DNA from 4 places in the Mesorhizobium sp. M0140 genome. Region 1 is predicted to be linked to each of the others. Evidence: predicted binding sites of a transcription regulator. Region 1 holds the regulator's gene; each other region holds the start of a gene.
What was found. The regulator LexA, encoded in region 1, represses DNA repair genes until DNA is damaged. The targets are predictions, from matches to a motif close to TGTTCNNNNTGTGTTCNG.

Region 2: NKJ37_RS16360 (YifB family Mg chelatase-like AAA ATPase) is a predicted target of LexA. The motif match lies at 3,627-3,644, and genes of this name have one in related genera.
Region 3: dinB (DNA polymerase IV) is a predicted target of LexA. The motif match lies at 4,062-4,079, and genes of this name have one in related genera.
Region 4: NKJ37_RS04445 (helicase-related protein) is a predicted target of LexA. The motif match lies at 5,897-5,914, and genes of this name have one in related genera.

Annotation. Positions count from the first base shown of each region.
Region 1 is NZ_JAMYTM010000013.1:95,130-102,617, forward strand. It holds gene NKJ37_RS15525 (ComEC/Rec2 family competence protein) at 1-1,031, shown strand, start outside; gene lexA (transcriptional repressor LexA) at 1,025-1,765, opposite strand; gene kynU (kynureninase) at 2,176-3,423, opposite strand; gene kynA (tryptophan 2,3-dioxygenase) at 3,503-4,339, opposite strand; gene NKJ37_RS15545 (AMP-binding protein) at 4,336-5,961, opposite strand; gene NKJ37_RS15550 (hormone-sensitive lipase) at 6,271-7,101, shown strand; gene NKJ37_RS15555 (molybdopterin molybdotransferase MoeA) at 7,149-7,488, opposite strand, start outside.
Region 2 is NZ_JAMYTM010000014.1:108,028-115,515, reverse strand. It holds gene NKJ37_RS16370 (malate synthase G) at 1-1,074, shown strand, start outside; gene NKJ37_RS16365 (DnaJ domain-containing protein) at 1,192-1,731, opposite strand; gene NKJ37_RS16360 (YifB family Mg chelatase-like AAA ATPase) at 2,002-3,534, opposite strand; gene NKJ37_RS16355 (NAD(P)H-dependent oxidoreductase) at 3,775-4,365, opposite strand; gene gshB (glutathione synthase) at 4,600-5,544, opposite strand; gene NKJ37_RS16345 (putative bifunctional diguanylate cyclase/phosphodiesterase) at 5,775-7,124, shown strand; gene NKJ37_RS16340 (SDR family NAD(P)-dependent oxidoreductase) at 7,290-7,488, shown strand, end outside.
Region 3 is NZ_JAMYTM010000011.1:100,616-108,103, forward strand. It holds gene NKJ37_RS13775 (FGGY-family carbohydrate kinase) at 1-1,597, shown strand, start outside; gene NKJ37_RS13780 (cupin domain-containing protein) at 1,738-2,766, shown strand; gene dinB (DNA polymerase IV) at 2,785-4,032, opposite strand; gene NKJ37_RS13790 (winged helix-turn-helix transcriptional regulator) at 4,153-4,569, opposite strand; gene NKJ37_RS13795 (dihydrofolate reductase family protein) at 4,673-5,272, shown strand; gene NKJ37_RS13800 (2OG-Fe(II) oxygenase) at 5,297-6,040, opposite strand; gene NKJ37_RS13805 (methylated-DNA--[protein]-cysteine S-methyltransferase) at 6,037-6,591, opposite strand; gene NKJ37_RS13810 (hypothetical protein) at 6,695-6,922, opposite strand; gene ada (bifunctional DNA-binding transcriptional regulator/O6-methylguanine-DNA methyltransferase Ada) at 6,935-7,488, opposite strand, start outside.
Region 4 is NZ_JAMYTM010000003.1:142,146-149,633, forward strand. It holds gene NKJ37_RS04420 (citrate synthase/methylcitrate synthase) at 136-1,224, opposite strand; gene NKJ37_RS04425 (citrate/2-methylcitrate synthase) at 1,317-2,456, shown strand; gene phaR (polyhydroxyalkanoate synthesis repressor PhaR) at 2,476-3,087, opposite strand; gene NKJ37_RS04435 (acetyl-CoA C-acetyltransferase) at 3,389-4,567, shown strand; gene phbB (acetoacetyl-CoA reductase) at 4,661-5,386, shown strand; gene NKJ37_RS04445 (helicase-related protein) at 6,103-7,488, shown strand, end outside.

The sequences.
Region 1 (7,488 bases):
GATCCGTGCCCGGTTTCCTGACGCGAAAATTCCTGCTGGCGGCAACCGGCCTTGCCATGACCTCGATCATCGCGGGAAGCGCGACGACGCTGTTTGCCATCTGGCATTTTCAGCGTGTCTCGCCGCTCAGCCTGTTTGCCAATCTCGCGGTAATGCCGATCGTCACCGTCGTCATGTTCCTGGCCGTCGCCAGCGCGCTGTTGATGCCTTTCGGATTGGATTGGCCGGCTCTCTACCTGATGGGTAAGGGTCTGACGATGATGATCGCCATATCAAGCTGGATCTCCGAGCGTTCGCCTGTCGATGGGGTCGGGCTGATTTCGCAGCAGTCGGTCCTGTTGGTGGCAATTGCCCTGGTCATCGCGACGATGGCGACAACTTGGCTGCGGCTCGCTGCTCTGCCATTCGCGCTGGCAGGCTTGCTGACCGTCTCGGATACGCGCACGCCGGATGTGCTGATCTCGGAAGACGCCCGGCTGGTGGCGTTGCCGATCGGTGGCGGTGAGCTTGCCGTCAGCCGGGAACGGCCGAACGAATTCACCGTCGACAACTGGAAACGCGCCCTGACATCAGAAACCATCGTCGTTCCGGAGGTGTTCGACAACAGCGACGGGCAATTCGACGTCGCGGATGCCGTTGAGCTACCGCCGGGATCGCCGTTCTATTGCTCCTCAGACGTTTGCGTGGCCAGGCACATGTCCGGTGCGATCATTGCCTATGTCGAGGACCGCAAGGACACCTGGAAAGCCTGCGGCTTCGCCGAGCTGATCGTCATCAATGACGCCACCGCGTATGACGCCTGTCACAATCCGCTGGTTCTCGTCATCACCAAGCGGCAACTGGCTCGCAAAGGCAGTGCCGCGGTCTTCTTCGATCGCCAATCGGCGACCACGCCGGCGACGATCAGCTTCGCGGTGGACAGCCCATATCGGCCCTGGCACACGCAACGCAAATACTCTCGTGAGGCGAGGGGGCTGGCACCCTTTAAGAAACCGGAGAAGCCAGCGGCCAACCCACAGCCGCCTCAGTAGCGGCGGATCAGGCCGACGAGCTTGCCTTGCACCTTGACCCTGTCCGGGCCGAAAATACGGGTTTCATAGGCCGGATTGGCGGCTTCGAGAGCAATCGAAGCGCCCTTGCGGCGGAACCGCTTCAGCGTCGCTTCCTCTTCATCGACCAGCGCCACGATGATCTCGCCGGGGCTCGCCGTGTCGGCATTGCGGATGATGACGGTGTCGCCGTCGAAGATACCGGCCTCGATCATCGAGTCGCCCTTGACCTCCAGCGCATAGTGGGCGCCGCCCATGATCATGTCCGGCGGCACCGAGATCGAATGCGTCTGATGCTGGATGGCATCGATCGGCACACCGGCGGCGATACGGCCCATGACCGGGATCGACACGGCGGAGACCGCATCGTCATCATTGCCGGGCGAGGGCATCCGCGAAGGCGCCGGCTTGATCTGCCGGCCAAGGGCGCCACCCTGACCGAGACTGCCCTGGATGACGCTTGGCGAAAACTTCTTTGCCGCGTTGAGACCGGGCGCGATCGAGTCCGGCAATCGCAGCACTTCCAGCGCGCGTGCCCGGTTGGGCAACCGGCGAATAAAGCCGCGCTCCTCAAGTGCGGTGATCAGCCGATGAATCCCGGATTTGGAGGCAAGGTCAAGCGCCTCCTTCATCTCGTCGAAGGATGGCGGAATGCCGCTCTCCTTCAGGCGTTCATGGATGAACATCAGCAGTTCATGTTGCTTGCGCGTCAGCATGGCGGCCCCCAGGTTACCTGAAACCAGAATCGAAAAACAAACCCAGAACAAACCCTATCTGTTCCAGTTGTGTTCTGCAACCGTTTAAAGTTTAATGAATTTGTTAAGGCTGCTGAAATTATTTGGCGCTTGCCAGCAGGTCGCGATCAACAGGCGCTAGGCACGGCGATGCGCCTGCTCACATTGAAATTATTATGGTTAATGACCTGTGGCTCATCCTCGACCCAGGCTTGGCATTATCAGTCTATCGACCCCCACAAAGGACGATATCAATCTTCGGGACGTTCGTTTGCCGTGAACGAAACGGAGCCAAAACGCCAACGTCTGTTGGCATTTGTGGCTGGAAATTCAGCCCTCCGTCATCTGCCAGGCAGTGAGGGCGGCGGCGGTGGATCGCGGGGATCGTTGCGTCAGGTAACGGCTTCCTTGACCGCGAAACGGCGGTCCTTCCATGCGCCCGTGCGCAGAATATCCTCCAGCACCTCAACCGCCAGCCACACATCCTTGTAGCCGACATAGAGCGGCGTGAAGCCGAAACGGATGGTCGATGGCGCACGAAAGTCACCGATGACGCCGCGCTCGATCAGCGCCCGCATGATTTGATAGCCGTGATCGTGAAGGAACGACACCTGGCTGCCGCGCCTGGTCGCGTCGCGGGTGGTCTCCAGCGTGAGACCGTAGGCGCCGCACCTGGCTTCGACGAGCTGGATGAACAGTTCTGTCAACGCGACACTCTTCTTTCGCAATGCCGCCATGTCGACGTCATTCCAGATGGCAAGCGCGCCTTTGAGCGCCCCCATCGACAGGATCGGCTGAGTGCCGCACAAAAAGCGGCGGATGCCGGTGCCGGCAACATAACCCCGTTCGAAGGCAAAGGGCCGCGCATGGCCCCACCAGCCGCTGAGCGGCTGGCTGATATCGCCGTGGTGGCGCTGCGCGGCATAGATGAAGGCCGGTGCGCCCGGACCGCCGTTGAGGTACTTGTAGGTGCAGCCGATGGCGAAATCGGCATTTGCGTGATCGAGCTCGACGGGCAGGGCGCCGGCGGTGTGGCAAAGATCCCAGACGATCAGCGCTCCGGCCGCATGAGCTTTGCGCGTCAGCGCCGACATGTCGCGCAGTTCACCCGATTTGTAATTGACGTGGTTGACCAGCACCACCGCCACGTTTTCGTCGATCAGCTCTTCGATGGTCGGCGCGTCGACACCCGCGAGGCGCAGCAGGACGCCGTCCCGGGTCGAGGCCACGCCTTCGGCGATGTACAGGTCGGTGGGGAAACTGTCACCTTCGGCGACAATGACCGACCGGTCTGGCCGCATCTCCAGCGCCGCATGCAGCACCTTGTAGATGTTGGTCGATGTCGTGTCGCAGACAACGGTCTGGCCGACCGCGGCTCCTATCAGGCGTCCGAGCTGGTCGCCGAGTTCGATTGGCATCTCGAACCATCCGGCGGTGTTCCAAGCTCGGATGAGATCCTGGGCCCATTCTTGGGTCGCCGCCTGCTGCAGCTCGCTGAAAACGGCATGAGACGCTGCCCCCAGTGAATTGCCGTCGAGATAGATCATCCCCTCCGGCAGAATGAAACGGTCGCGCATGGCCCGCAGCGGATCCGTGGCATCCATCGCTTCGACTGCGGCGAGATCAGGAATTCCACTCATGGTCGGTCAGTCCCGGTTGTTCGCGAAGGGTTTTCCGCTACAGGCGCGTCCCCTCGGTGTGCCTGTTTCCATTTCGACGTCAGAGCCGGGTGCGGACCGTCCACAGCTCCGGGAACAGCACGACCTCGAGCATTTTCTTCAGATACGAAGCACCCGACGTGCCGCCGGTGCCGCGTTTCAGGCCGATGATGCGCTCCACCGTGGTGACGTGGTTGAAGCGCCAGCGGCGGAAGTAGTCCTCGAAATCGACCAGCTTCTCGGCCAGTTCGTAGAACATCCAGTAGCGCTGCGGATCGCGGTAGATGGTCTGCCAGGCGACCAGCACCTCTTCATTCTCGGTTCGCGTCTCACGCCAGTCCGTGCGCCTGGCATCGGCACCGATGTCGAATCCGTTGCGCGCCAAAAGCAGCAGTGCCTCGTCATAGAGCGACGGCTCGGCCAGGATCGCTTCCAGCTTCCCGCTCAGGTCGGGCCGGTGCTTGTGCGGCCCGAGCATTGCCAGGTTTCGGTTGCCGGCCATGAACTCGATGGCGCGATACTGCCAGGACTGGAAGCCCGAGGACTGGCCGAGCGCGTCGCGGAACTCGGTGTATTCGCTGGGCGTCATCGTCCGCAGCACATCCCAGGCATTGTTCAGCTGCTCGAAGATGCGCGCAACGCGCGACAGCATCTTGAAGCTCGGCTCGAGCCGGTCGGCGCGGATCGAGCGGATCGCGGCGCCGATCTCGTGCAGAGCGAGCTTCATCCAGAGCTCGGAGGTCTGATGCTGGATGATGAACAGCATCTCGTCATGCGCCGATGACAGCGGCGTCTGGGCCTCCAGCACTTTCTCCAGGTGCAGATAGTCGCTGTAGGACATGCGCTCCTTGAACGACATCTGGGCGCCTTCGGACGCCGGATCGTATGGCTCGCTCAATTGATTTTCTCCGTGCGCAGCCGGAAGCGCTGGATCTTGCCGGTCTGGGTCTTGGGCAGAGCGGCGATGAATTTTACCGATCGCGGATATTTATAGGGCGCGATCGTTGCCTTGACATGGTCCTGCAGGCGCTTGGTGGTGAGGGCGTCGGGCGCGACGCCCTGCACCAGCACGACATGCGCCTCGACGATCTGGCCGCGTTCGGCGTCCTCTGCACCGATCACCGCGCATTCGGCGACATCCGGATGCGATAACAGTGCTGCCTCGACCTCGGGTCCGGCGATGTTGTAGCCGGCGCTGACGATCATGTCGTCGGAGCGCGCGGCGAAATGGAAGAAGCCGTCTTCGTCCTGCGTGAAGGTGTCGCCGGTGATGTTCCAGCCGTCGCGCACATATTCCTTCTGCCTGTCATCGGCCAAGTAGCGGCAGCCGGTCGGGCCACGCACCGCCAGCCTGCCGGTCGTGCCGCGCGGCACCTCGCGCATCTCGTCGTCGAGGATGCGCGCCTCGTAGCCGCCCACCGGCTTGCCGGTCGACGCAGGCTTCATGTCGCCAAAACGGTTGGAGATGAATATGTGCAGCATTTCGGTGGCGCCGATGCCGTCGAGGATCGGCTTGCCGGTCTTTTTCGTCCACTCTTCGAAAACCGGAGCGGGCAAGGTTTCGCCGGCCGAAACTGCAACGCGCAGCGACGACAGGTCGGCACCTTCATCCATGGCCTTCAGCATGGCGCGGTAGGCAGTCGGCGCGGTGAAGGAGATCGTCGCTTTGTAGGTCTCGATGATGTGGATCATGTTGGGTGGCGTCGCCTGCTCCAGAAGCGTCGCCGCCGCACCGAAGCGCAGCGGAAAGATAGCGAGCCCGCCAAGGCCGAAGGTGAAGGCCAGCGGCGGCGAGCCGACGAAGATGTCGTCCGGCGTCACCTCCAGGATTTCGCGAGCATAGGCGTCGGCGATGATCAGCAGGTCGCGGTGGAAATGCATCGTCGCCTTCGGAACGCCTGTCGTGCCCGAGGTGAAGCCGAGCAGCGCGACATCGTCGCGGCCGGTGTCAACTGCGGTGAACGTTACCGGCTTGTCGAGAGCGGCACGATCGAGTTCGGCATCATGGTTGGCGGTGCCGTCGAAACCGATGACCTGCTTGAGGAACGCGCTGTCCTTGGCGCAGGCAGTCATCTCGTCCATCAGTCTGGTGTCGCACAGCGCGACGGTAATCTCGGCCTTGTCGACGATCTTGGCGAGTTCGCCGGCGCGCAGCATCGGCATGGTGTTGACGACCACGGCGCCAACCTTGGTGGCGGCCAGCCAGCAGGCGACCATGGCGGGGTTGTTGGCGGAGCGGATCAGCACCCGGTTGCCGGGCTCGACGCCATAATTCTCGACCAGCGCGTGGGCCAGCCTGTTCGTCCAGTCGGACAGTTCCTTGTAGGTGCGGCGGCGGCCATTGCCGATCAGCGCGGTGTGGTCGCCCAGACCTTTCTCGACCAGCTTGTCGGTCAGTTCGACGCCGGCGTTGAGGCGTTCGGGATAGTCAAAGCCATCGAGCAGGATATCGGGCCATTGCTCCGGCGGCGGCAGGTGATCGCGCGTGAACGTGTCGATATGCGCTGAAGGCCCAAGCATGTCGCCGCTCTCCCGTCTGCTGCCTGGCCAGTGCGCGATGCGCCTTGGCCGGATGTAGTGGATCCTAAGGTCCTGCTCTGAGGAAGCTTCGTACTACCCATCGCACCTGCTGAGATGCGCCCAGAAAGGGTGAACATCTGCAGGTTCGGGCAGCACAGCAGACCTCCCATTGTCGGCTGTTCGTTGGGGCAGGATCGCACCAGTCGAAATTTGTTTCAAGCCTAAAATGTTTTTGCTCAGGGCATTGACGCATGGCATGGCGGTGGCCATTGCTAGCAAGTAGCGATGCCGTCTTGGGGAAGGGCGCAGATGTTCGAACGTCACATCGTCGATTGGGATGATGCCTATGCCAACGGCGCCAACATCGCGGGCAGTGATCGCTGGCCGTCTGCATGGGCGGAGCCAGCGCAAGCATTCCGCGATGCGCTGTCGGCGCAGGGCCGGGCGCGGCTCGACATCGCCTATGGCGACGGACCGCGCAATCGGCTCGATCTTTTCCTTCCCAGGGCCGCGCCCAAAGGGCTGGTGGTGATTATCCATGGCGGTTACTGGCTGGAGACCGACAAGAGCTTGTGGTCGCACCTCGCCAATGGCGCGGTCGGCAGTGGCTTCGCCGTGGCGATGCCCTCCTACACGCTGTGCCCGAACATACGCATCGCCGGCATCGTCAGCGAGATTGGGGCGGCAATCGGCGAGGCAGCGGCAATGGTCGACGGACCGCTGATGCTGACCGGACATTCGGCCGGCGGCCATCTCGCCACCCGGATGGTGACGACAAGCACGCCGCTGGCCGCCGATGTGGCGCGGCGCATACGCCATGTCGTCTCGATTTCAGGCTTGCATGACCTGCGTCCGATCATGCGCACCGGGATGAACAAGGAACTGGCAATCGACGAAGAGGAGGCGCTGACTGAAAGCCCGGCGCTGCTGCGGCCGATGGATGGTGCCCGCATCACTTGCTGGGTCGGCGGTGGCGAGCGCGCCGAGTTCCTGCGTCAGAATGCGTTGCTTGCCAACATCTGGACCGGCCTCGGCGCCACCACCAGCGTCGTGGTCGAGCCCGACCGGCATCATTACAGCATTGTCGATGGCCTTGCCGATTCGGCGCATCCGCTGACGCAGAGCCTGATCTCGAACTAGGGCCGGGATCATTTTCTCGTCTGTTATGAATGGCTTGTTCGGGTTCCTCAGCGCAGCATCAAAACGCTGCAAGCCTCGCCCGCGGCTGCTGCAGGGGCAAACGGCGCCCGCACGATCAGCCCGTTGGCGTCGGCCAGCATTCTCAGCATCGAGGAATCCTGGATGCCGAAGGGCGTCGCCACCAGCGCGCCGTCGTCTTCCCTGACCACGGCTCGGACATAGTCCTGGCGCAAATCATTGGCCGGCATTGCGGCGCCCAATCGCGCCGGACGTATATCCTGGCGATAATCGCGGCCGCCGAGCCGCGCCAGCAGCGGCTTCAGGAACAGTTGCGAGCAGACCAGGCTTGCCACCGGATTGCCGGGCAGGCCGATGCACCTGATGTCG
Region 2 (7,488 bases), on a different contig from region 1:
ATGACGGCGCTGATCGCGCTGCACGATGTAGGGCCGAACGGCCGCCGCGCCAATTCCCGCGCCGGCTCGATGTATGTCGTGAAACCCAAGATGCATGGGCCGGAGGAGGTCGCTTTCGCCGTCGAGATATTCGACCGCGTCGAGGCCCTGCTCGGCATGACTGAGAATACCATCAAGATGGGCATCATGGACGAGGAGCGGCGCACCACCGTCAACCTCAAGGAGGCAATCCGCGCCGCAAAAGAGCGTGTCGTGTTCATCAACACCGGCTTCCTCGACCGCACCGGCGACGAGATCCATACCTCGATGGAAGCCGGCCCGATGATCCGCAAGGGCGACATGAAGCAGGCCGCCTGGATTTCCGCCTACGAGGCGTGGAATGTCGACACCGGGCTGGAATGCGGCTTGGCCGGCCACGCCCAGATCGGCAAGGGCATGTGGGCGATGCCGGATTTGATGGCGGCAATGCTGGAACAGAAGATCGCCCACCCCAAGGCGGGCGCCAACACCGCCTGGGTGCCGTCGCCGACGGCGGCGACGCTGCATGCCACGCACTACCACAAGGTCGATGTCCATGCCGTGCAGGCCGCACTCAAGAACCGGCCCAAGGCAAAGCTCGACGACATCCTGTCGGTGCCGGTCGCGGTGCGGCCGAACTGGTCGCCTGAAGACATCCAGAAGGAACTCGACAACAACGCGCAGGGCATTCTTGGCTATGTCGTGCGCTGGATCGACCAAGGCGTCGGCTGCTCGAAAGTGCCTGACATCAACGATGTCGGCCTGATGGAAGACCGCGCCACGCTGCGTATTTCCTCACAGCATATCGCCAACTGGCTGCACCACGGCGTGTGCAGCGAGGACCAGGTGATGGCGACGATGAAGCGCATGGCTGACATCGTCGACCGCCAGAACGAGGGCGACCCGCTTTACCAGCCGATGGCGGCCGACTTTGACAAGTCGATAGCCTTCCTCGCCGCCTGCGACCTGGTCTTCAAGGGCCGCGTCCAGCCCAACGGCTACACCGAGCCGGTGCTGCACGCGCGGCGGCTGGAACTGAAGGCGCAGCAAGCCTGAGGCAACGGATCGGTTTTGTCGTATTTCGCTCGACGGTGGTGAAATCGCCAGCGGCGTTGAAGGCGCGTCCGTGACTGGTGCGGCGGATGCTATTTGCTTCCGGCCACAGACAAGGCGTCAGGAAGCCGTATGGTCCAGGAGCCGGATGGTGGGATCGCGACGGTGTTCGGAGTTGACCCGATCGACGCCTTCCACCGTAATCGCGATCGTCCCGTTTTCCACTCTTGCTATCCAGCCCTTCGCTTTCAAATACCAGAGATGAAATTCGAGATGCTCTCGCGGACAGCCTGACAAGCGTTCGAGCTCCACATCTCCGATCCCGGGATTGCTGACGTCGTGCCGGCGCTTCGCGTAAAGCAGCGACAGCAGCCTGGCCTGGATCACGACATCCCGCTCGACGCCCTTGGTGCTGCTGGCTTCCTCGGTCAGCTCGCGGCGAAGGCCGGCATGGTCCTTGTACGCGATGTCGTATTGAGCGCGTTTGACCGGATCCTTGAGCGTGTTGTGGGCTTCCACGATTTCACTGAAGCGGGCTTCATCGCCGGTTTCGCGATTGTCGGGATGATAGCGCATCGCAAAATAGCGAAATATGCGCTCCAGCGTTTCCGAATTGGCGTTCGGGCTAACTTCCAAAACTTCGTAGTAGTCAATGAACATAGCGGGCTCCCCGACCGCAACCATATTCGCATTGTCTAAATAAGGAATGTCCAATGCAGAGACCAAGACTTTGGTCCGGCGTCGATGACATCCACGCTTCTGGAAGAGGAAGAAAATGGCCGGCGCCCGCTCGGTGAGGCCGTTGGGTGGTGAGGACGCCGGCCAAGCGGACAATCAGGTCCGCCGCACCGTGGAGATGATCGATTCGCGGAGGCCGGGTTATGGCGTGATCGCGGAATGCAATGTGGCGAGGCCGGCTTGTCGGCGGACCTACGCCGCCTGCGCCATCCGCTCCGAGCTCATGCGGTAGGAGATCGCTTCGGCCAGATGGATTCGGCCGACGGTTTCGCTGGCGTCGAGATCGGCAAGCGTCCGTGCCACCTTCAGCACACGGTGATAGGCCCGCGCCGAAAAGGCGAGCTTTTCGCTGGCGTCCTTGAGCAGCGACAGGCCGGCGGCGTCCGGCATGGCGATCTCCTCGATGACCGAGGGCGCGCAATGCGCGTTGGTGGTGGCGCGGGTGGCGCCGAGCCGCTCGAAACGTTCGCGCTGGATGGTGCGGGCGCGTGCCACACGCAGCGCCACATCGGCACTTTTCTCCGCCCGATCGGGCCGGATCAAGTCGCTGGCCGACACTGCGGGCACTTCGATCCTGAGATCGATGCGGTCGAGCAGCGGACCCGAAATGCGCGCCTGATAGTCGGTGCGGCAACGCTCGCCGCGCAGGCAGCGATAGCCCGGCTCGCCGGCCATGCCGCAACGGCACGGGTTCATCGCCGCCACCAGCTGGATACGCGCCGGATAGGTGACGCGATGGTTGGCCCGCGCGATCATGCAGTCGCCGGTCTCCAGCGGCTGGCGCAGCGCATCGAGCGTCTGCGGCGTGAACTCGGGAAACTCGTCGAGGAACAGCACGCCGTGGTGGGCAAGCGACACCTCACCCGGCCGTGCGCGGATGCCGCCGCCGACCATCGCCGCCATCGAGGCCGAATGATGCGGGGCGCGGAACGGCCGCCGGTCGGTCAGCTTGCCTTCGCCGAGCTCTCCCGCCACCGAGGCGATCATCGAGACTTCGAGCAATTCCTTCGGCGCCAGCGGCGGCAGGATCGACGGCAGCCGCTGCGCCAGCATCGATTTGCCGGATCCAGGCGGTCCGATCATAAGCAGATTATGACCGCCGGCCGCCGCCACCTCCAGCGCCCGCTTGGCGGTCTCCTGGCCCTTGATGTCGGCGAGGTCAGGCAGATCCAGCGCCGCGGCGTGCATACCGGCCTCGGGGCGCGACAGCACCTGCGTGCCACGAAAATGATTGGCGATGGCAATCAGGCTGCGCGGTGCCAGAATGTCGATATCCTTTCCAGCCCAGGCCGCTTCCGGCCCGCATGCGAACGGGCAGATCAGGCCCTTGCCCTCGGCATTGGCGGCGATCGCCGCCGGCAAGGAGCCGGCGACCGCGGCAATCGTGCCGTCGAGTGACAATTCTCCAAGCACGACATAGCCGGCCAGCATGTCGCCCGGAATGGCGCCCAGCGCGGCCATTAGGCCGAGTGCGATCGGCAGGTCGTAGTGGCTGCCTTCCTTCGGCAGGTCGGCCGGCGCCAGATTGACAGTCACCTTCTTCGACGGCATCGACAGGCCGGAAGCATGCAGTGCGGCCTGCACCCGCTCGCGGCTTTCGGCCACCGCCTTGTCGCCCAGGCCGACGATGTGCATGTTGACCTTGCCGGGCGCGATCATCACCTGCACGTCGACCGGCACGGCCTCGATGCCTTGGAAAGCGACCGTGCGAACCCGCGCCACCATTTTTTGTACCCCCGGACAGTAGTTCGCCCATGCCCTGGCGATCAGGGTGTGAGCGAAGTCAAAGAAGACAACCACAGATTTCGGAGTTAAGCAAGAACATTACGAGAACATATAGCTTCACCACGGTGAGGAATTCTGCCGGCAAGGAGCGTCCATAAGCTAGGCTTTGATCGGAAGCTTGAGCGCCCGCTCCGTCAAAGGCTCGCTGGCATCAAAGATGACATACCCGAGCATAGATGGCTAGAATTTGTCGAACAGGCGCTCCACCTTGCGGGCGAACATTTCCCTCTGGTCATCAGAGATGTTTTCGACGGAATATCTCGTCAGGTAGAGGTGCCTCACGTTGCGGCCGCACATAGTCTTGAGACCGCGCAGCAGCACCTTCCTTCCCGGGTTTTGCATGTACAGTTCAGTATACCACCACGGCGACCCGCATGTGGTAACAACGCCCATCCGCCGGATGTTCAATAGCGCCGGCTTGATCACGCCACCGTCTGCCGGCAACTCGTAAGCCACCCCCGGTCGCCAAACTCGATCAAAATAACCCTTCAAGATTGCGGGCATGCCTGACCACCATGTCGGAAAGCAGAAAACGCATGCCTCCGCCCATCTCAACGCGTCGATGTAAACCTGCAAGTCGCTGGGTGCCTGGGCAGGGTCAAAGTGGCCATGTCTTTCTTCGGCATGCATCACGGGATCGAACTTCATCTGATGGAGATCGAAATCAACGACCTCGTCACCCCTGGCTTTGAGGGTCTGAACGACCCGTTTGTGGAGCGCCGCCTGGTAACTGTCGGCTAGTGGATGCGCGTAGACGACATTGATTTTCATGGCGCGGGCCTTCAGGCTTCGAATTACACGCACATATTAGCCGTCGCGCAACCAAGTGGAAACAGCAAGGTCAGTGGCGGGGAGGGAAGCCCATCGCCGGTGTCGATCCGCAGCGGGCTTATACAATCGCCTGATCAAATGAGGAACATTACAAGAATATGCAGCCGCGCCGGTCGCGGCTGGGTTGTGGCCGGTTGCAGAAACCGGAACATGGTTAAGACAAAGTGAAAACGGTTACGTCCGCCGCTTGTCCTCGACCGCGTCCCAGAACAGGCTGGCGATGTCGGCGCCGCCGAAGCGCTTGACCTCGCGCACGCCGGTCGGCGAGGTCACGTTGATCTCGGTCATGTAGTCGCCGATGACGTCGATACCGACCAGGATGAAGCCGCGCTCTTTCAGCGAGGGCCCGATGCGGGCGCAGATCTCGCGTTCGCGCTCCGTCAGTTCGGTCTTTTCGGCGCGGCCGCCGACATGCATGTTGGAGCGGGAATCGTGTTCGGCCGGCACCCGGTTGATGGCGCCGACCGGCTCGCCGTCGATCAGGATGATGCGCTTGTCGCCCTTGCGCACGTCCTTGAGATAGCGCTGCACGATATAGGGTTCGCGGAACATCTGGCCGAACATTTCCAGCAGCGAGGCAAGGTTGCGGTCGGCCTCCAGCATGTGGAAGATACCGGCGCCGCCATTGCCGTACAGCGGCTTGATGATGATGTCGCCGAACTCCTTGCGGAAGGCGGCAACTTCGAGTGGATCCTTGGTGATCAGCGTGTCCGGCATCAGGTCGGCAAATTCGGTGACGAAGATCTTTTCGGGGCTGTTGCGCACCCATGCCGGGTCGTTGACCACGAGCGTCTTCGGATGGATGCGTTCGAGAATGTGCGTGGTGGTGATGTAGTTCATGTCGAAGGGCGGATCCTGGCGCAGCAGGACGACATCCATTTCCGACAGATCGGTGCGCACCTTCTCGCCCAGCGAATAGTGGCTGCCCTTCTCGTCGCGCACCTGCATCTCCTCGATGCGGGCAAACACCTTGCCGTCGCGCAGCGACAGCCGATCCGGCGTGTAGTGGAACAGCTCATGGCCGCGCCGCTGCGCTTCCAGCGACAGCGCGAATGAGGTGTCACCGGCGATCGACACGGTGGAGATGTGGTCCATCTGGACGGCGATTTTCAGCTTCATGGCGGGTCTCCGGCGGCTCGGATGGACGACTGTCTTGCCTGTACAGGCTCACTGCCCGTCTGCCAATCGCGACATTCCTAGGATTGGCATCCGACACCCGAATGCGCTGCTTTCATCGATCCTTCGAAACAGTCGCGGTTGCCCGTGGAAAATCGATCTCGCGATACGTTTCCTAAAGGGTTTGCTGCCAGTCTGAAAATAAATTCCGACGTCACAAAACAGGGACACCGATGCAAACTTCGTTTGGCACCGGTCAGGCAAACAGGGAGAGCACGGATCTGGCATTCACCGATCCGTTGACCGGGCTTGGCAACCATCGCCGCTTCTTCGACAAGGTCGATCGGCTGATCGCCGATCGTGCCGACGATCCCGCGCCCTTTACCGTCGGCATTCTCGACCTCGACGGCTTCAAGCCGATCAACGATCTGTTCGGCCACAAGGCCGGCGACGACATCCTGATCCAGGTCGCGATGCGGCTGCGCGCCTCGATGGACGGCCATTCCACGGTCTGCCGCATCGGCGCCGACGAATTCGCCTTTCTCTATCCCCTGGTGTTCAGCGAGGATGCAGCGGCCGAAAAGTCCCGCATGCTGATCGAGATCCTGTCGGCGCCCTATGATGTCGGCGAACGCACCGCCAGGCTTTCGGCCTCGGTCGGCTGCTCGCTGTTCTATTCGGGCGACGAGACCACCGAGATCCTCATCAACAAGGCCGAGACGGCGCTCTATCACGCCAAGCGTTCCGGCCGTGGCCGCGTCGTCGTCTACACCCGTGAGATGGAAGAAGCGGCCAAGCGCGTCACCCGCATCGAACAGGCGCTGCGCCGGGCTGTCTCGGCCGGCGAGGTGGAGCCGCATTTCCAGCCCATCGTCGACCTCAACACGCGCCGCACCATCGGCTTCGAGACGCTGGCGCGCTGGACGGATCGCGACCTGGGTTCGGTGCCGCCGACCGTCTTCATTCCCATCGCCGAGGAGCGTGGCATCATCGGCCCGTTGTCGCAGCTGGTGCTGCGCAAGGCGACCGAGGCCGCCAGAAGCTGGCCGAAGGATCTGTTCCTGTCCTTCAACCTGTCGCCCTCGCAGCTCGTCGACCAGAACACCGGCCTGCACATACTGGCGATCCTCGATCGCACCGGCTTCGATCCGCGGCGGCTGGAGATCGAGATCACCGAGACCGGCCTGATGAACGACCCGGCCTCTGCGGCGCAGATCGTCGAGGATCTGCGCCGCGTCGGCATCCGCGTCTCGCTCGACGATTTCGGCACCGGCCAGTCCTCGCTCGGCCGTCTGCGCGAATTCCATTTCGACAAGCTCAAGATCGATCGCGCCTTCGTCTCCTCCATTCTCGACGACCGTCCCTCGGAGCACATCATCCGGGCTATTCTCGCAATGTGCGAGGGGCTCGGCATGGACGTCGTCGCCGAAGGCATCGAGCAGGAAGCGCAGGCCGACCGCCTCGTCCAGTTCGGCTGTGCCGGCGGGCAAGGCTATCTGTTCGGCAAGCCCGTCGATGCCGACGCCACGCTCGGCTATCTCCGTGATTCCTTCCGCGGGGCCCTGCGCGCCAAGGCGATCTGACCGGCGATCTCGAAGCGGTTTGCGATCCTGGTGACTTCACCTCGGGTGTCCAGCGCGGCGTATTGTCGTTTTGTCTGACATAAGCCCTGAAATCCGGCGGTTCGCCCTTGCCCGCGCGCCTTGCGTGGCTAGGATGCGCGCCGATCACGCTGGGAGACAGGAACGATGATGCCATCGGCGCATTTTGCCGACCTCGAAGGAGCCTCGGTGCTGATCACCGGCGGCGGCTCCGGAATAGGTGCTGCACTGACCGAGGGGTTTGTGCGCCAGGGCGCCAATGTCGCCTTCATCGACATCGCCGACGGCCCAAGCACGGCCCTCGCCGACCGCATCGAGAAGGCGTTCGGCAAGCGGCCGCTCTATC
Region 3 (7,488 bases), on a different contig from region 1:
CCATTATCTCGGCATCGATGTCGGCACCGGCAGCGCGCGGGCCGGGGTGTTCGACCACACCGGCACCTTGCTCGCCTCCGCCAAGCGGGACATCGAGGTCTGGCGCGAGGCCGGCGACATTGTCGAGCAGTCGAGCAACGACATCTGGCGGGCGGTGTGCGCGGCCACGCGAGAAGCGGTCGCTCAATCGGGTGTGGCAGCTGAGGCCATCCCCGGCATCGGGTTCGACGCCACTTGTTCGCTGGTGGTGCTGGGCGAGGGCGGCGTGCCGTTGCCGGTCAGCAAATCGGGGAATCCCGAACGCAACATCATCGTCTGGATGGATCATCGCGCGGTCGAGCAGACACGCCGCATCAACCGCAGCGGCGAAGCGGTGCTGAACTATGTCGGTGGCGTCATCTCGCCGGAGATGGAAACGCCGAAACTCCTGTGGCTGGCCGAAAACCTGCCCGCCACTTTCGACGCCGCCTGGCAGTTCATGGACCTCCCCGACTTCCTCACCTGGCGGGCGACCGGCAGCCTTGCGCGCTCGGTCTGCACGGTGACCTGCAAATGGACCTATCTGGCGCATGAAAGCCGCTGGGACGAGGCCTATTTCCGCACCATCGGACTAGGGAGCCTGGCCGACGAGGGGTTCGCGCGCATCGGCACGCAGATCGTGCCGGCGGGTGCCGCGCTCGGCGGCGGACTGACCGCGCAGGCGGCATCGGATCTGGGCCTGCGCCCCGGCACGGCCGTGGCGGCGGGGCTGATCGACGCGCATGCCGGCGGCGTCGGTACGGTCGGCGCGCGCGGCGCGTTCGGCAGCGTTCTGTCGCGCATGGCCTATGTCTTCGGCACTTCGGCCTGCACCATGTCGTCGACCGCCGAGCCGGCCTTCGTCGACGGCGTCTGGGGTCCGTATTTCTCGGCCATGGTGCCGGGCCTGTGGCTGAACGAGGGCGGCCAGTCGGCGGCGGGTGCTGCCATCGACCATCTGATGCGCATGCATCCGGCGAGCGGCGAAGCGACGGCGAGGGCGCAGGCCGACGGCCTCAGCCTCAGCGCCTGGCTGTCGCTGCAGGCGCAGAGCCGCAACGGGGCAGCGGCGACGCCGGCCTTGGTCGGCGGCATCCATGTGGTGCCGGAATTCCTTGGCAACCGCGCGCCTTTCGCCGACCCGGACGCACGCGCGCTGATTGCCGGGCTCGATCTCGACGCCAGCCTCGACAGCCTGGTCGGGCTCTATGTCGCCGGCGTCTGCGGGCTGGGCTATGGCGCGCGCCAGATCGTGCGGGCCGAGCATGATAAGGGCATTCCCGTCGACACCATCGTCGTCAGCGGCGGCGCCGGGCAAAGCCCGCTGGTGCGCCAGCTGCTGGCCGACACGACTGGCATGGTGGTGGTGGCGTCGACCTCGCCGGAGCCGGTGCTGCTCGGCTCGGCGATGCTGGGCGCGGTCGCCGCCGGAACCTACAAAGACCTGGTGACGGCGATGGCCGGCATGTCGGAACTCGGCGAGGCCTATCATCCCGACGCAACGCTGACCGGCTGGCACGCCAAGCGCTTCGTGGCATTCGAATTGCTGCAGCAGGCCGGCAGGGCCATCCGAGGCTGAAGCGAGCGGCTCCTGTCGGGCTCTGTCAGGAGCGTGGCGAACACCGCTTGGCGATGATGCCGGAAGCTGGCAGCTTTGTTCTGTCGTAGACCCTCCTGCGGCTTGCGACGAGGGCAGGGCGACAGGATCAGGAGGCCCCAATGGCTGACGAGAAAGCGCCCGTGCCATTCGCATCGGATGAGGTGCCGTGGACGGAATGGTCCGATGTGCCGCGCTTCGGCGTGCGCTATCGGCATTTGTCGCTGGCCGCGCTTGGCGAAAACTACCATGTCGGCGTGGCGATCGAGGAGTTGCCGGCGGGCAAGCAGACTTCGCCGGCGCATTACCATATTTTCGAGGAAGAGCATGTCTTCATCCTCGAGGGGATGCTTACCGCGCATGTCGGCGACGCCGCCTACGCCATGAAGGCCGGCGACTACATCTGCTTTCCGGCAGGTGCAGCGGCGGGGCATTGCCTCATCAACACCAGCAACGCACCCTGCCGCTACGTCATCGTCGGCGAGCGTAACCCGAACGACGTTGTCGTCTACACCGCCTCCAACAAGGTGCTGGTGCGCGCCTTGGGCAGCCGTGCGATCTTCGATCTCGCTGCAACTCGAACCTACTGGGACGGTGAGAGCACCGGCCTCGCCGCCGGCGATCCGTTGCCGTCGGATGTGACGGCCGGTGTCACCAAGGCCCCGGCCACTCCGATCCCGCCGGTCGCCAGCGATGCTGTCGAGTGGAAACAGGAAGGCGAGGGGGCGCGGTTCGGTGGTCGGTCCAAACACCTCACCTATGCCGCCTTGGGACGGCCCGACTACCATGTCGGCGTGCTGATCGAGGCACCGGCCCCCGGCATGCGCCTGGCGCCCAGGCACTACCATATGCTGGAAGAAGAGCATGCGCTGATCCTGGAAGGGCAAGTGACGCTGCTGCTTGGCGAGGAGCGCTATGAGATGAAAGCCGGCGACTATGTCTGCTTTCCGGCCGGCCTGGCGGTCGGACATTCCTTCCTCAACAGCGGTAGCGGACCGTGCCGCTATTTGATGATCGGCGAAAAAAATCCCAACGAGGTCTGCGTCTATCCCGATTCCAACAAGATGGCGGTCGACGCCTTGCGCCGGCGCGACGGCATTTTCGACATGGGAGCGGTGAGGCGGTACTGGGATGGCGAGGAGACGAAATAGCGCCCGGCGGTCCCGGGTTCACAGTTCCTTCTCCGCCAGCTTCCTGAATTCGTCGGGCACCGAGCGCGCCGCTTCCAGTGCCACCGTGCCGTAGCCGACCGCCTGTTTGCCGAAGCGTTCGCGGATATTGTCGATGGCGCGGTCGGCGTCGAAGCGTGCCAGGCCTTTCCTGGTGCCGGGCCGGCGTTTCTCGTCGGCGAGGCCGACCGGCAGTTCGAGTTGCAGCTCGAAGCTTTCCTTGAGGTGCGAGACCGAGATCGCCAGCAGCGAGATCGTTTTGTCATGCGGGTGGTCGGCGAGCACGCCGCGCACCAGGTCGCCGGCGATCTCGGCCAGGATGGTTGTCGCCGAGATCGGCTGGTCAAGCGTGATCGATCGTGTGACTGCGCTGAGATCGGCAAAGCGCACACGCACGGTCACCGTGCGGCCGGGCCGTGCCTTGGCGCGCAGGCGGCTCGCGACGCGGTCGGCCAGATGCAGCAGAGTGGGCACGATGACCCGTGCTACGGCAGGCTTCTCTCCGAGTGCCGATTGTGCGCCGGCGGAATGCGCGCGGCGCTTCGTCTCCAGTTTGCGCGGGTCACGGTTCCAGGACAATGCGGCCAGCTTTTCGCCGGCGGCCGGACCGAGCAGCCGCGTCAGCGCGCCGCGATGTGTCCTCGCCAGCTCTCCGATGGTCTCGATGCCGATTTCCGCCAGCCGCGCTTTGGTCGCCGGGCCGACGCCCCACATCAGCCCCACCGGCAGATCGTGCAGGAAGGCGAGTTCGCTACCGGGGTCGACCACCACCAGCCCGTCGGGCTTGGCGACCTGCGAGGCGATCTTGGCCAGATGCTTGGTGCGCGCCACGCCGATCGAGATCGGCAGGCCGAGTTCGGCGCGTACCCGGCTGCGGATCGTCGTGGCGATCTCCTGTGGGGAGCCGAACAGATGCGTGCAGCCGGCGACATCGGCAAAGGCCTCGTCGATGGAGATGCGCTCGACCACCGGGGTAAAATCGTCGAGCACCTTGATCGCCGCGTCGCCCAGCCGCTGGTAATGGCTGAAATTGCCGCCGACGAAGATCAAATGCGGGCAGAGTTCGCGCGCCTTGCGTCCTGGCATGCCGCCACGCACGCCGAAGGCGCGCGCCTCATAGGAAGCGGCGAGCACGACGCCGCCGCCCACCGCGATCGGCTTGCCGCGCAGCGACGGATCGAGCAACTGCTCGACCGAGGCGTAGAAAGCGTCGAGATCGGCATGCAGGATGGTGGCTGTCGTTTCCATCGACCGCACATCCGCAGTTGCTGATAGATTGGAACAAATAAAGAACAAAGATGGATCATTGTCAAGGGAAGGGCGATTTGTGCGGCAACAGCCATGCCGGTTCGGCCTGAACGCAACCGCCTAGACAATATGCTCCGTTCGCAGCGCCGCTTCCATCCTTTCCAGCGCCGCTTCGCCGCCTGCCACCAGTTCGTCGGCAATCCTGGCCAGCTTGTCGTCGGCCTTGCGGTGCTTGCTGCCCCAGGCGCCGAGCGTCGCCAGCACCGGCAAGAGGTCGATGCCTGCTTCGGTCAGCCGGTAGACGGTTCTCAAGCCATGCGTCGGGTCGTCGCTTCGGGTGAGGATGCCCTCCTCCTGAAGCGTTTGCAGTCGCTCGGCCAGCGTGCGCGAGGAGATGCCTTCGTCGGATTGCAGGAATTCGCGAAAGTGCTTTTTCCCGGCGAAGACCATGTCGCGGACGATGAGCAGCGTCCAGCGGTCGCCGATCAGTTCGAGTGACAGGTTGATCGGGCAGCCGGATCTTTCGCGCGTCGACATCTATGGTTCCATTTTTAAATCACTTTGCTATTGACATCGTTTTGGCCTTGCGTCAACGGTTCCAAATGTAAACTGTTTTGCGATGGCCCTGAGGAGAATGACGGTGAAAAAGCTGGTCCTGCAGATGCAGATGTCGGTCGACGGCTTTGTCGGCGCCAATGAGGACCATTCCTGGCAGCTCTGGGAGTGGGGTGACGAGAGCGCCTGGGACGGTGCGCTGAAGCAGGACTTTAACGCCGTCTTCGCAGGCGTCGATACCATCCTGCTCAGCCGCAAGATGGCGCAGGAGGGCTATCTCACCCATTGGGGCAATGCGGCGAAGAAGTTTCCGCGCGATCCGTTCTACGCCTTTGCGCAGCGCATCGTCGACTCCCGCAAGGTGGTGCTCAGCAACAAGCTCAAGCAATCGGCCTCGGAGCCGGCTTGGGAGCGCACCAGTGTGGTCAGCGGCGACCTGCCGCGCGAAGTCAATGCGCTGAAAGCGGGCGAGGGCGGCGACATGGCGGTGTTCGGCGGCGCCGGTTTCGCGTCGGCGCTGATTGCGGCCGGGCTGGTCGACGAGTTCCAGCTTTTCATCAACCCGGCGGTGCTGGGTGCGGGCCGCCGGATTTTTGATCAGGGCGGTTTTAGGAACCTGCGGCTACTCGGCTCGAAGGCCTATGCCTGTGGCATGGTGGTCAGCCGCTATGCGCCGGCGGGGTGAGGGGGACCTCCATCTTCTCCCTGGTCACTTCGCATCGTGAAAAATGATCCCGACCGTGTGGCGCATGCCTGAGCGCAACCGGCTGACGCCATGGCGCAGGTTGACCCGGTAATTGCCTTTGGTGCCCTGCACCGGCCGGTTGTGGACGGCGAAGACAACGGCGTCGCCCTGGCGCAGCGACACCACTTCGACCCGGCTCTGCATGCGCGGGCGCTGCTCGGTCAGGGCGAACTCGCCGCCGCTGAAATCCCGGCCCGGTTCGGAGAGCAGGATCGCCACCTGCAGCGGAAAGGCGAGGTCGCCATAGAGATCCTGGTGGAGGCAGTTGAAGTCGCCAGGCACATATTGCAGCAGCAGCGGCGTCGGCCGTGACTGGCCGGCGGCATGGCACTGATCGAGAAACGCGGCGTGCGTCGCGGGATAACGCATGGCCTGCCCCATGCGCTCGTTCCACCGATTGGCGACCTCGGCCAGCCTGGGGTAGAGCGCGCTGCGCAGGCCACCCAGGAGATCGGGCAAGGGATAGCGGAAATAGCGGTACTCGCCCTTGCCGAAGCCGTGCCTGGCCATATGGATGTGGCTGCGGAAATATTTCTCATCCGAATAGAGGTCGGCGATCCGCCGGCACTCCTCGGGCGACAACAGCTTTTCGATCACGGCACAGCCGAAGCCGTCGAGTTCGGCGGCAAGGGCCGGCCAGTCGTAACCGGCGACGCGTGTCTCGGCGGCTTCGATCACCGATCTGGCAATTTTGGCATGGGCATTCATATCGTAGCCTCCTTGTCGAGCAGGGCGCGTTTGCGTTCGACACCCCAGCGGTAACCGGCCAGTGAGCCGTCGGCGCGGACGACACGGTGGCAGGGAATGCCCAGCGCGATCGCGTTGGCCGCACAGGCGGTCGCCACGGCGCGGGCGCCATTCGGCTGGCCGAGGCGGCGAGCCAGTGCGGTGTAGCGGATGGTGGCGCCGCACGGGATGCTGCGCAGCACATCCCAAACCTGTTGCTGGAATGGCGTGCCGTGGCGCATGTCGAGCGGCAGGTCGAGGCCGACGCCGGGCATTTGGATGAAGCGCGCGATTGTCGCGAGATCGTCGCGCAGTGCGGCCTCGTCCTCGACCAGTATCTTGTCGGGGAAGCAATGGCCAAGGTCCCGCTCCAGCGCGTCGGCGTCCGAGCCGATCAGGATGGCGCAGACGCCGATCTGGCTGCGCGCTGCCAGGACGTCGCCGATTGCGGATTCACCGATGGCATAGCTTATGGTGTCGAAGGCATTGGGGACGCTCGCCGGCGGCGCCATTTGGGTTTGCATGAGGTTCATTGCGTTTACTCCTTTGTCTGTGCGTGAACCCTACAGGGACGGCTTCTCGCGCTCACTCCGGTGCTTGCTTTCAAATTCGAATTTCGAAGGTAGGTGAACCGTTCTACGCGACACGAGTAACAGCGACCTCGCCGAGCAAAAACACCTCACCCGTCAACAACCGCAGCTCGATCTCGCCGGCCGCGGTGCGGCTCCATTCGGCTCTGCCGTGATCGACCATCTCGCCAATGGCCGCCATCACCAGTAACTTAGAGCCTTCGGCGCGCCGGCTGCCGGCAGCTTGGGTCCGGCTGGTCGTATCGGTGGTGGGAGACCTTGCCATCGCGCGCATTGCCGGTCCTGGTCAGGCCCGAATTGACCGGTTGGCATTGTCGGACGCCGCCTCACGCTCCAGCAGTGCGCGCTTGCGCTCAACGCCCCAGGCGTAGCCGGACAGGGCGCCATCCCTGCGGATCACGCGGTGGCAGGGAATGGCGACGGCATGATTGTTGGCGGCGCAGGCGGCGGCGATGGCGCGGGTTGCCTTCGGCGCACCGATGCGCTGCGCGATCTCGGCATAGGAAACCGTGCGGCCGACGGGGATGTCTTGTAAAGCCTGCCAGACACGCTGCTGGAAGGCGGTGCCGCGCACGTCGAGCGGCAAATCGAGACCAAGCGCCGGAACCTCGACGAAACCGACGACGCGGGCGACCAGCGCCTCGTAGTCGCTGTCGCCGCCGATCAGCCGTGCCCTGGGGAAACGGTCCTGCAGGTCGCGCACCAGCGCGTCGGGATCGTCGCCGAGCAGGATCGAGGCGACGCCCTTTTGACTGGACGCGACCAGGATGGCGCCGAGCGAAGTCTCGCCGACGGCGAAGCGGATCTCTTCATCAGCGCCGCCGGCGCGATAGCGCGTTG
Region 4 (7,488 bases), on a different contig from region 1:
ATACGACGCAATAACAGCGGCCAGATTTGTGGGCGAGATGAAATTTTCGTCATAAGCAGCCACGCGGCCGCTCACCAGGAGGACATGATCGGAGTCTTTAGGGGGTGCCGCCATCACCAGCGAAGCGAAAAAGCCTCAGGCGACGAGATCCGGCACCGGCCCGACATAGCGCGACTGCGGGCGGATCAGCCGCCCGATCGTCTGCTGCTCGCGCGCATGCGCGATCCAGCCGGCGACGCGCCCGGCGGCAAAGACATTGCTGAAGGCTTGTGGCGGAAAGCCCGCCGCCTCCAGCAGCAGCGCGGTGTAGAACTCGACATTGGTCTGCAGCGAGCGCGACGGCTTGGCGATCCGCAGCACGTCGAGCGCTACCTGCTCCACTGTCTCCGCGAAGGCCAGCCGGCGGCCGGTTTCGCCCTCGCCGCCGAGTTGCCGCACGACCGCCTTCAGCACATCAGCGCGCGGATCGCGCACGCGGTAGATGCGATGACCGAAACCCATGATGCGCTCGCCATGCGCGATCTCGTCGCGCAGCCAGCCGGCGGCATCGCCATGCGCCTCGATCGCATCCAGCATCTCGATCACCGGGCCTGGCGCACCGCCATGCAGCGGCCCCTTGAGCGCGCCAAGCCCGGCCAGCACGGACGATGTCAGGCCGGCCAGTGTCGAAGCGACCACGCGGGTGGCGAAGGTCGATGCGTTGAGGCCGTGGTCGCAGACGGTCACCAGATAGGTGTCGAGCCCCTTCGCCAGCGCCGGCGAGGCGACGCTGCCGTTCAGCATCCTCAACATGTCGGCGGCATGATCGGCCCGGCTGTCCGGCGCGATCGGCTCCTCGCCGCGCTGCAGGCGCAGCAGGGCCGGCGTCAGCACGGCGGGCGCTGCGATGAGCAGCAAGGCGTTCGTCGATGTGTCGCCGTCCGGCAGCAGCGCCATGCCGGCGCGCATGGCGCTGTAGACATCGAGCGACGCCAGCCGGGGCAACGAGGGCAATAGTCGCTCGAACACCTCAGCACGTGCCTGGCCCAGCGCACCCGTCAGCTTCGCATCGCCGGGAAGATTGTCGAAGAAGCCGTCGAGCAGTAGGCGCATCACCTGAGCATAGTCCCAGCGGCCGGCCAGCTCGGGCAGCGAATGACCTCGGATCGTCAGACGGCCGCCAAGACCATCCACATCGGAAAGCACGGTTTCCGCCGCCACCACGTCATCGAGCCCATTCGCCATAGCCTGTCTCCTTGAAGCATTTCCAGATCGGAGATAGAGATGGGCAACGTTTCCATCAATCTTGATCAATAGAATCAATATCAGGGTTCGATATGTCCGAGTGGTTGTCCAGGGAAGAAGCGCTGGAGAGGCTTAAGGTGCGGGCGCAGACGCTGTACGCCTATGTCAGCCGTGGGCGCATCGGCATGCGGCCCGACCGCGCCGATCCGCGCCGCAGCCAGTATCGTGCCGACGATATAGAAGCGCTGGCAACGCGGAGGGCGCGCGGACGGAGCCCATCAGCCATCGCTGAAAGCGCCATTGCCTGGGGCGAGCCCTCGATCGCAACGGCGATCTCGACCGTCTCGCACGGTCGGCTCATCTATCGCGGACAGGACGCCGCGGTGCTCTCCGGGCACGCCACACTGGAAGAAGCCGCCGCCGTTCTCTGGGCTCTGCCGGAACCGGTGGCTTTCGAAGCACCATCGCCGGACGCGCCCCATCAAGCCGGCCGGGCCTCGGCTTTTGCGCAACTTGCCGTGCTTGCCGGCCAGGGGCGCCCGTCACTTGGGCGCAGCGCCGCCTCGCTGCATGCCGACGCCGCGCACGCGGTCGGCGTGCTGGCCGCCGCGCTGGGCGCACCGGCGGGACCGGATTCCGTCCATCAGCGGCTGGCACAGGCCTGGTCGGTGGATGCCGGCGGCGCCGATGCGATCCGCCGCGCGCTTGTCCTGCTTGCCGATCATGAGCTGAATGCATCGACCTTCGCCGCGCGCGTCGCAGCCTCCACCGGCGCGCCGCTGGCCGCTTGCCTGCTGGCCGGGCTCGCGACGCTGTCAGGCCCTCGCCATGGCGGCGCCGGCGAGGCGGTGATGCAACTGGCTGAGGATGCGGCGCGGCATGGCGCCGATGCGGCGATTCGGCGCTGGCTCAGCCATGACCGGCCGCTGCCGGGGTTCGGTCATCAGCTCTATCCCGACGGCGACCCCCGAGGGGCAGCGCTTCTGTCGGTGATCGAGGTTGACGGCACACTATCGTCGCTGCGCGACGCTGCCTTTGCGGCGACCGGCGCGCTTCCCAACATCGACTTTGGGCTGGCCGCGCTGACGCGCAGTCTTGGCTTGCCGCGCGATACGCCGTTCCGCCTGTTTGCGCTCGCACGCAGCGTCGGCTGGGCAGCGCACACGGTCGAACAGATTACAAGCCGAAGTGTCATCAGGCCGCGCGGCCGCTATGAGGGCGTGCTGCCGTAAGATCGCAAGAGCGCTAAGCTCAGGACATCGTGTCGAGCTTGCGCTGCATGGCCGCGATCTGGTCCTTCAGTTCCTGAAGATCGTCGGGCTTGTCAGGTGTTTCCTTCCTGGCCGGCTCGGGCGACGGCGCAGCGGCCGGCGCGGTGCCGGCGGGCGGGAACGGCGTGAACAGCCGCATCGCATTCTGGAACATTTCCATGTTGCGGCGTGTCTGTTCCTCCAGCGCCTTGATCGGCGTGGTGATCTTCATCATGTCGAGCGGCGACTTGCCGATCGCCCCCTTCATCTGCTCGCGAAAGCGCTCCTGCTCCTTGGAAAAGGCGAACATCGACTGTTCGAGGAAGCTCGGCACGATCATCTGCATCTGGTCGCCGTAATAAGCGATGAGCTGGCGCAGGAACGGGATCGGCAGCATGTTTTGCCCGTCCTTGTTCTCCAGTTCGAAGATGATCTGGGTCAGCACCGGATGCGTGATGTCGTCGCCGGTCTTGGCGTCCTGGACGGTGAACTCCTCGCCCTTCTTGACCATCTCGGCGAGGTCCTCGAGCGTCACATAGGTGCTGGTGCCGGTGTTGTAGAGGCGGCGATTGGCGTATTTCTTGATGATGATCGGATCGTCTTTAGCGGCCATCTACATCCTCCCGGGGACACCGGCGCGCCTCTGAGCAAGCCGCCGATAACGATTGTGCCTTTTTTTTGAGGATATGCGCAAAAGCTTCACAATTCCAAGCAGTTTGTGCAGTGCGGGATCACTAAATGCTGCATAGCAGGCAAAATATGCTGCGCAGCAATGGACGAATGGGCGCCATGGCAAGGCGCGACCTGCTTGCGGCGCATGGGCGCCCTGCCTATTTCCGGTTTGACTTGGGGTTGGGAAAGGGCAAGAAAAGTCCCTAACGACAGAACGACACCCTTGAAGTCTGGAGAAGAAAATGTCCGCTTCCATCGTCATTGCCAGCGCGGCGCGCACGCCGGTCGGCTCCTTCAACGGCGCCTTTGCCGCCACCCCGGCGCATGAGCTCGGTGCCGTTGTCATCAGGGAATTGCTGTCACGTGCCGGTGTCGAACCAGGCGAGGTCGACGAGGTCATCCTCGGCCAGGTGCTGACCGGCGCGCAAGGCCAGAACCCGGCCCGCCAGGCATCGATCAATGCTGGCTTGCCCAAGGAAACCACAGCCTGGGGCCTCAATCAGGTTTGCGGCTCGGGCCTGCGTGCCATTGCGCTCGGCATGCAGCAGATCGCCACCGGCGATGCCAAGGTCATCGTCGCCGGCGGCCAGGAATCGATGTCGCTTTCGACCCATGCCCAGCACCTGCGCGCCGGCGTCAAGATGGGCGACTTCAAGTTGATCGACACCATGATCAAGGACGGGCTGTGGGATGCCTTCAACGGTTATCACATGGGCAACACCGCCGAAAACGTGGCACGTCAGTTCCAGATCACCCGCGAAGACCAGGATCAGTTTGCGCTGGCTTCGCAGAACAAGGCCGAGGCCGCGCAAAAGGCCGGCAAGTTCAAGGACGAGATCGTCGCCGTCACACTCAAGGGCAAAAAGGGCGACACCATTGTCGACCAGGACGAATACATCCGCCATGGCGCCACGCTCGACGCCATGACCAAGCTGAAGCCGGCCTTCGACAAGGACGGCACGGTGACCGCCGCCAACGCCTCCGGCATCAATGACGGTGCCGCCGGCGCGCTGCTGATGAGCGAGGCGGAAGCGGTGAGGCGCGGCATCACCCCGCTGGCACGCATCGTGTCCTGGGCAACCGCCGGCGTCGATCCGCAGATCATGGGCACCGGCCCGATCCCAGCATCGCGCAAGGCCTTGGAAAAGGCCGGCTGGTCGGTCGGCGATCTCGACCTGGTCGAGGCCAACGAGGCCTTTGCCGCGCAGGCCTGCGCCGTCAACAAGGACATGGGCTGGGACCCCTCGATCGTCAACGTCAATGGCGGCGCCATCGCCATCGGCCACCCGATCGGTGCTTCCGGCGCCCGTGTCTTCAACACGCTAGTCTTCGAGATGCGCCGGCGCGGCGCCAAGAAGGGTCTCGCTACCCTGTGCATCGGCGGCGGCATGGGCGTCGCCATGTGCATCGAAGCACTCTGAAGAACTCACCAACCGGGCGGCGCGAGCCGCCCGTTCTGTATCCAGTGCCTGCCAAGCCCGACAACAGGGCGATATCAAAAAAAGGGGAAATGCATGACCAAGGTAGCAATCGTCACAGGCGGATCGCGCGGCATCGGCGCGGCGATCTCGATCGCATTGAAGACCGTCGGCTATTCGGTTGCCGCGAACTACGCCGGCAATGACGCCGCAGCGGCGAAATTCAAGGCCGAGACCGGCATTCCGGTCTACAAATGGTCGGTCGCCGACTATGATTCCTGCGCCGCCGGCATCAAGCAGGTCGAGGCCGATCTCGGCCCGGTCTCGGTGCTGGTCAACAATGCCGGCATCACCCGCGACGCCATGTTCCACAAGATCACGCGCGAGCAGTGGAAAGAGGTCATCGACACCAACCTGTCAGGCGTCTTCAACATGACGCATCCGCTGTGGAGCGGCATGCGCGACCGCAAGTTCGGCCGCGTCATCACCATCTCGTCGATCAACGGCCAGAAAGGCCAGGCCGGCCAGGTCAACTATTCCGCCGCGAAGGCTGGCGACATCGGTTTCAGCAAAGCCCTCGCTCAAGAGGGAGCCCGCGCGGGCATCACCGTCAACGTCATCTGCCCTGGCTACATCGCCACCGAGATGGTCAAGGCGATCGACGAGAGGGTGCTCAACGACCGCATCATCCCGCAAATCCCCGTCGGTCGCCTCGGCGAACCGGAAGAGATCGCGCGCTGCGTAGTCTTCCTCGCATCCGAAGATGCCGGCTTCATCACCGGCTCGACCATCACGGCCAACGGTGGCCAATACTTCGCCTGACGTGGCGATGTAGGAGATCGACGGGCCGGCACACCGGCCCGTTTCCGGCACGGTCCCTTTGACGTGCTCGCGACCGTAGCTAACCCAATTCGGCACGCGAAGGTTAACAGCCGGCAGCCGCCCTGTGCAAAAGCTCCCTGGCAACCTGTGGATTCTCGGTGGATAAACTGTTCACAACACAAGATATTGGGGTGAACAAATCGGGAAAATTACGCCATCGCCGATTCGTCGCCGATTCGTTCCGGTTATGAGCTGAGCGTTAACGACGACAGCCGGAATCGCCTGCCCAACTGCTTAACGCAGGTTAAGAAAGATCAACAATTTCATAATGTTGGTCGAGCTCGCCAAGCCACCGTGATTGTTTCCAGGCAAAGGTTAACGGCAACGCCCTCTTAGCATCAAACGGGCCAGTTCAGCGATTCAGCATGTGGTGCGACTCGCGGTCGCGAAATCCACATGTAGCCGTGAACAAAAGCTGAATCTGCAGGAGTCACTGATTCGTCGCCGATTCGTTCCAGACTCGTTCTATCCGTTAATCCGCAGCCGGTTGAAAGCTTGACAAAACCACCTTCTGGCCGCCGGCGGAACATTCCGCTTTCGCTTCGCGCCCGAAATCCCTATGTGTCGCCTGTCATACGCGCCATTTGAGGCACGCTCCCGACAACCAGAGGCCAAGAAGCCTTATTTCCAGGTCCCAGAAGCCTTATTCTAGGTTGATGAACATCCAGCCCAAACACACCGAGCCGCTGATCCTGTCGGGCCGCGACGTGACCGCCGTGCTCGGGCCGACCAACACCGGCAAGACCCATCTCGCAATCGAGCGCATGGTGGCGCATGAGAGTGGTATCATCGGCCTGCCGCTCAGGCTGCTGGCGCGCGAGGTCTACGCCCGTGTCTGCGAAAAGGTCGGCGCCCACAAAGTGGCGCTGATCACCGGCGAGGAAAAGATCCAGCCGCCGGGCGCCAGATATTCGGTCTGCACTGTCGAGGCCATGCCGCGCGAGACCGACGCCGCCTTCGTCGCCATCGACGAAGTGCAGCTCGCCGGCGACCTCGAGCGCGGCCACATCTTCACCGACCGCATCCTGCATCTGCGCGGCCGCCAGGAAACGCTGCTGCTCGGTGCAGCCACCATGCACGGCATTCTGCAGCGCCTGCTGAGGGGTGTCTCGGTGGTGACGCGGCCGAGGCTGTCGCATCTTGCCTATGCCGGCTCCAAGAAGCTGACCCGCCTGCCGCGGCGCACGGCGATCGTCGCCTTTTCCGCCGACGAGGTCTACGCCATCGCCGAGCTGATCCGCCGCCAGCAGGGCGGTGCCGCCGTCGTGCTCGGCGCGCTCTCGCCGCGCACCCGCAACGCCCAGGTGGCGCTGTTCCAGTCCGGCGATGTCGACTACCTCATCGCCACCGATGCCATCGGCATGGGTCTCAACCTCGATCTCGACCACGTCGCCTTCGCCCAGAACCGCAAGTTCGACGGCTTTCAGTATCGCAACCTGACCGCGGCCGAGCTCGGCCAGATCGCCGGCCGCGCCGGCCGGCATCTGCGTGACGGTACGTTCGGTGTCACCGGCCAGGTCGACCCGCTGGACGAAGAGCTGATCAAGAAGATCGAAGGCCACGATTTCGATCCGGTGAAGGTGCTGCAGTGGCGCACCGCGCATTTCGACTTTGCCAGCCTCGACGCGCTGAAGCGCTCGATCGAGACCAACGCCCCCGTCGAGGGACTGACGCGGGCATTGCCTGCCGTCGATGCACAGGCGCTCGAGCATCTGTCGCGCGACGAGGACATTCGCGCACTCACCACCAATGCCAAGCGCGTGGCGCTGCTGTGGGAAGCCTGCGCGCTGCCCGACTACCGCAGGATCGCGCCGGCGCAGCATGCCGACCTCATCGCTTCCATTTACACGGACCTCGCACGCTACGGCCATGTCGACGAGAATTACATGGCCGAGCAGGTGCGCCGCGCCGATACCACCGAGGGCGATATCGACACGCTGTCGCATCGCATTGCCCAGATCCGCACCTGGACATTCGTGTCGAACCGGCCCGGCTGGCTGGCCGATCAGGCACACTGGCAGGAAAAGACGCGCGAAATCGAA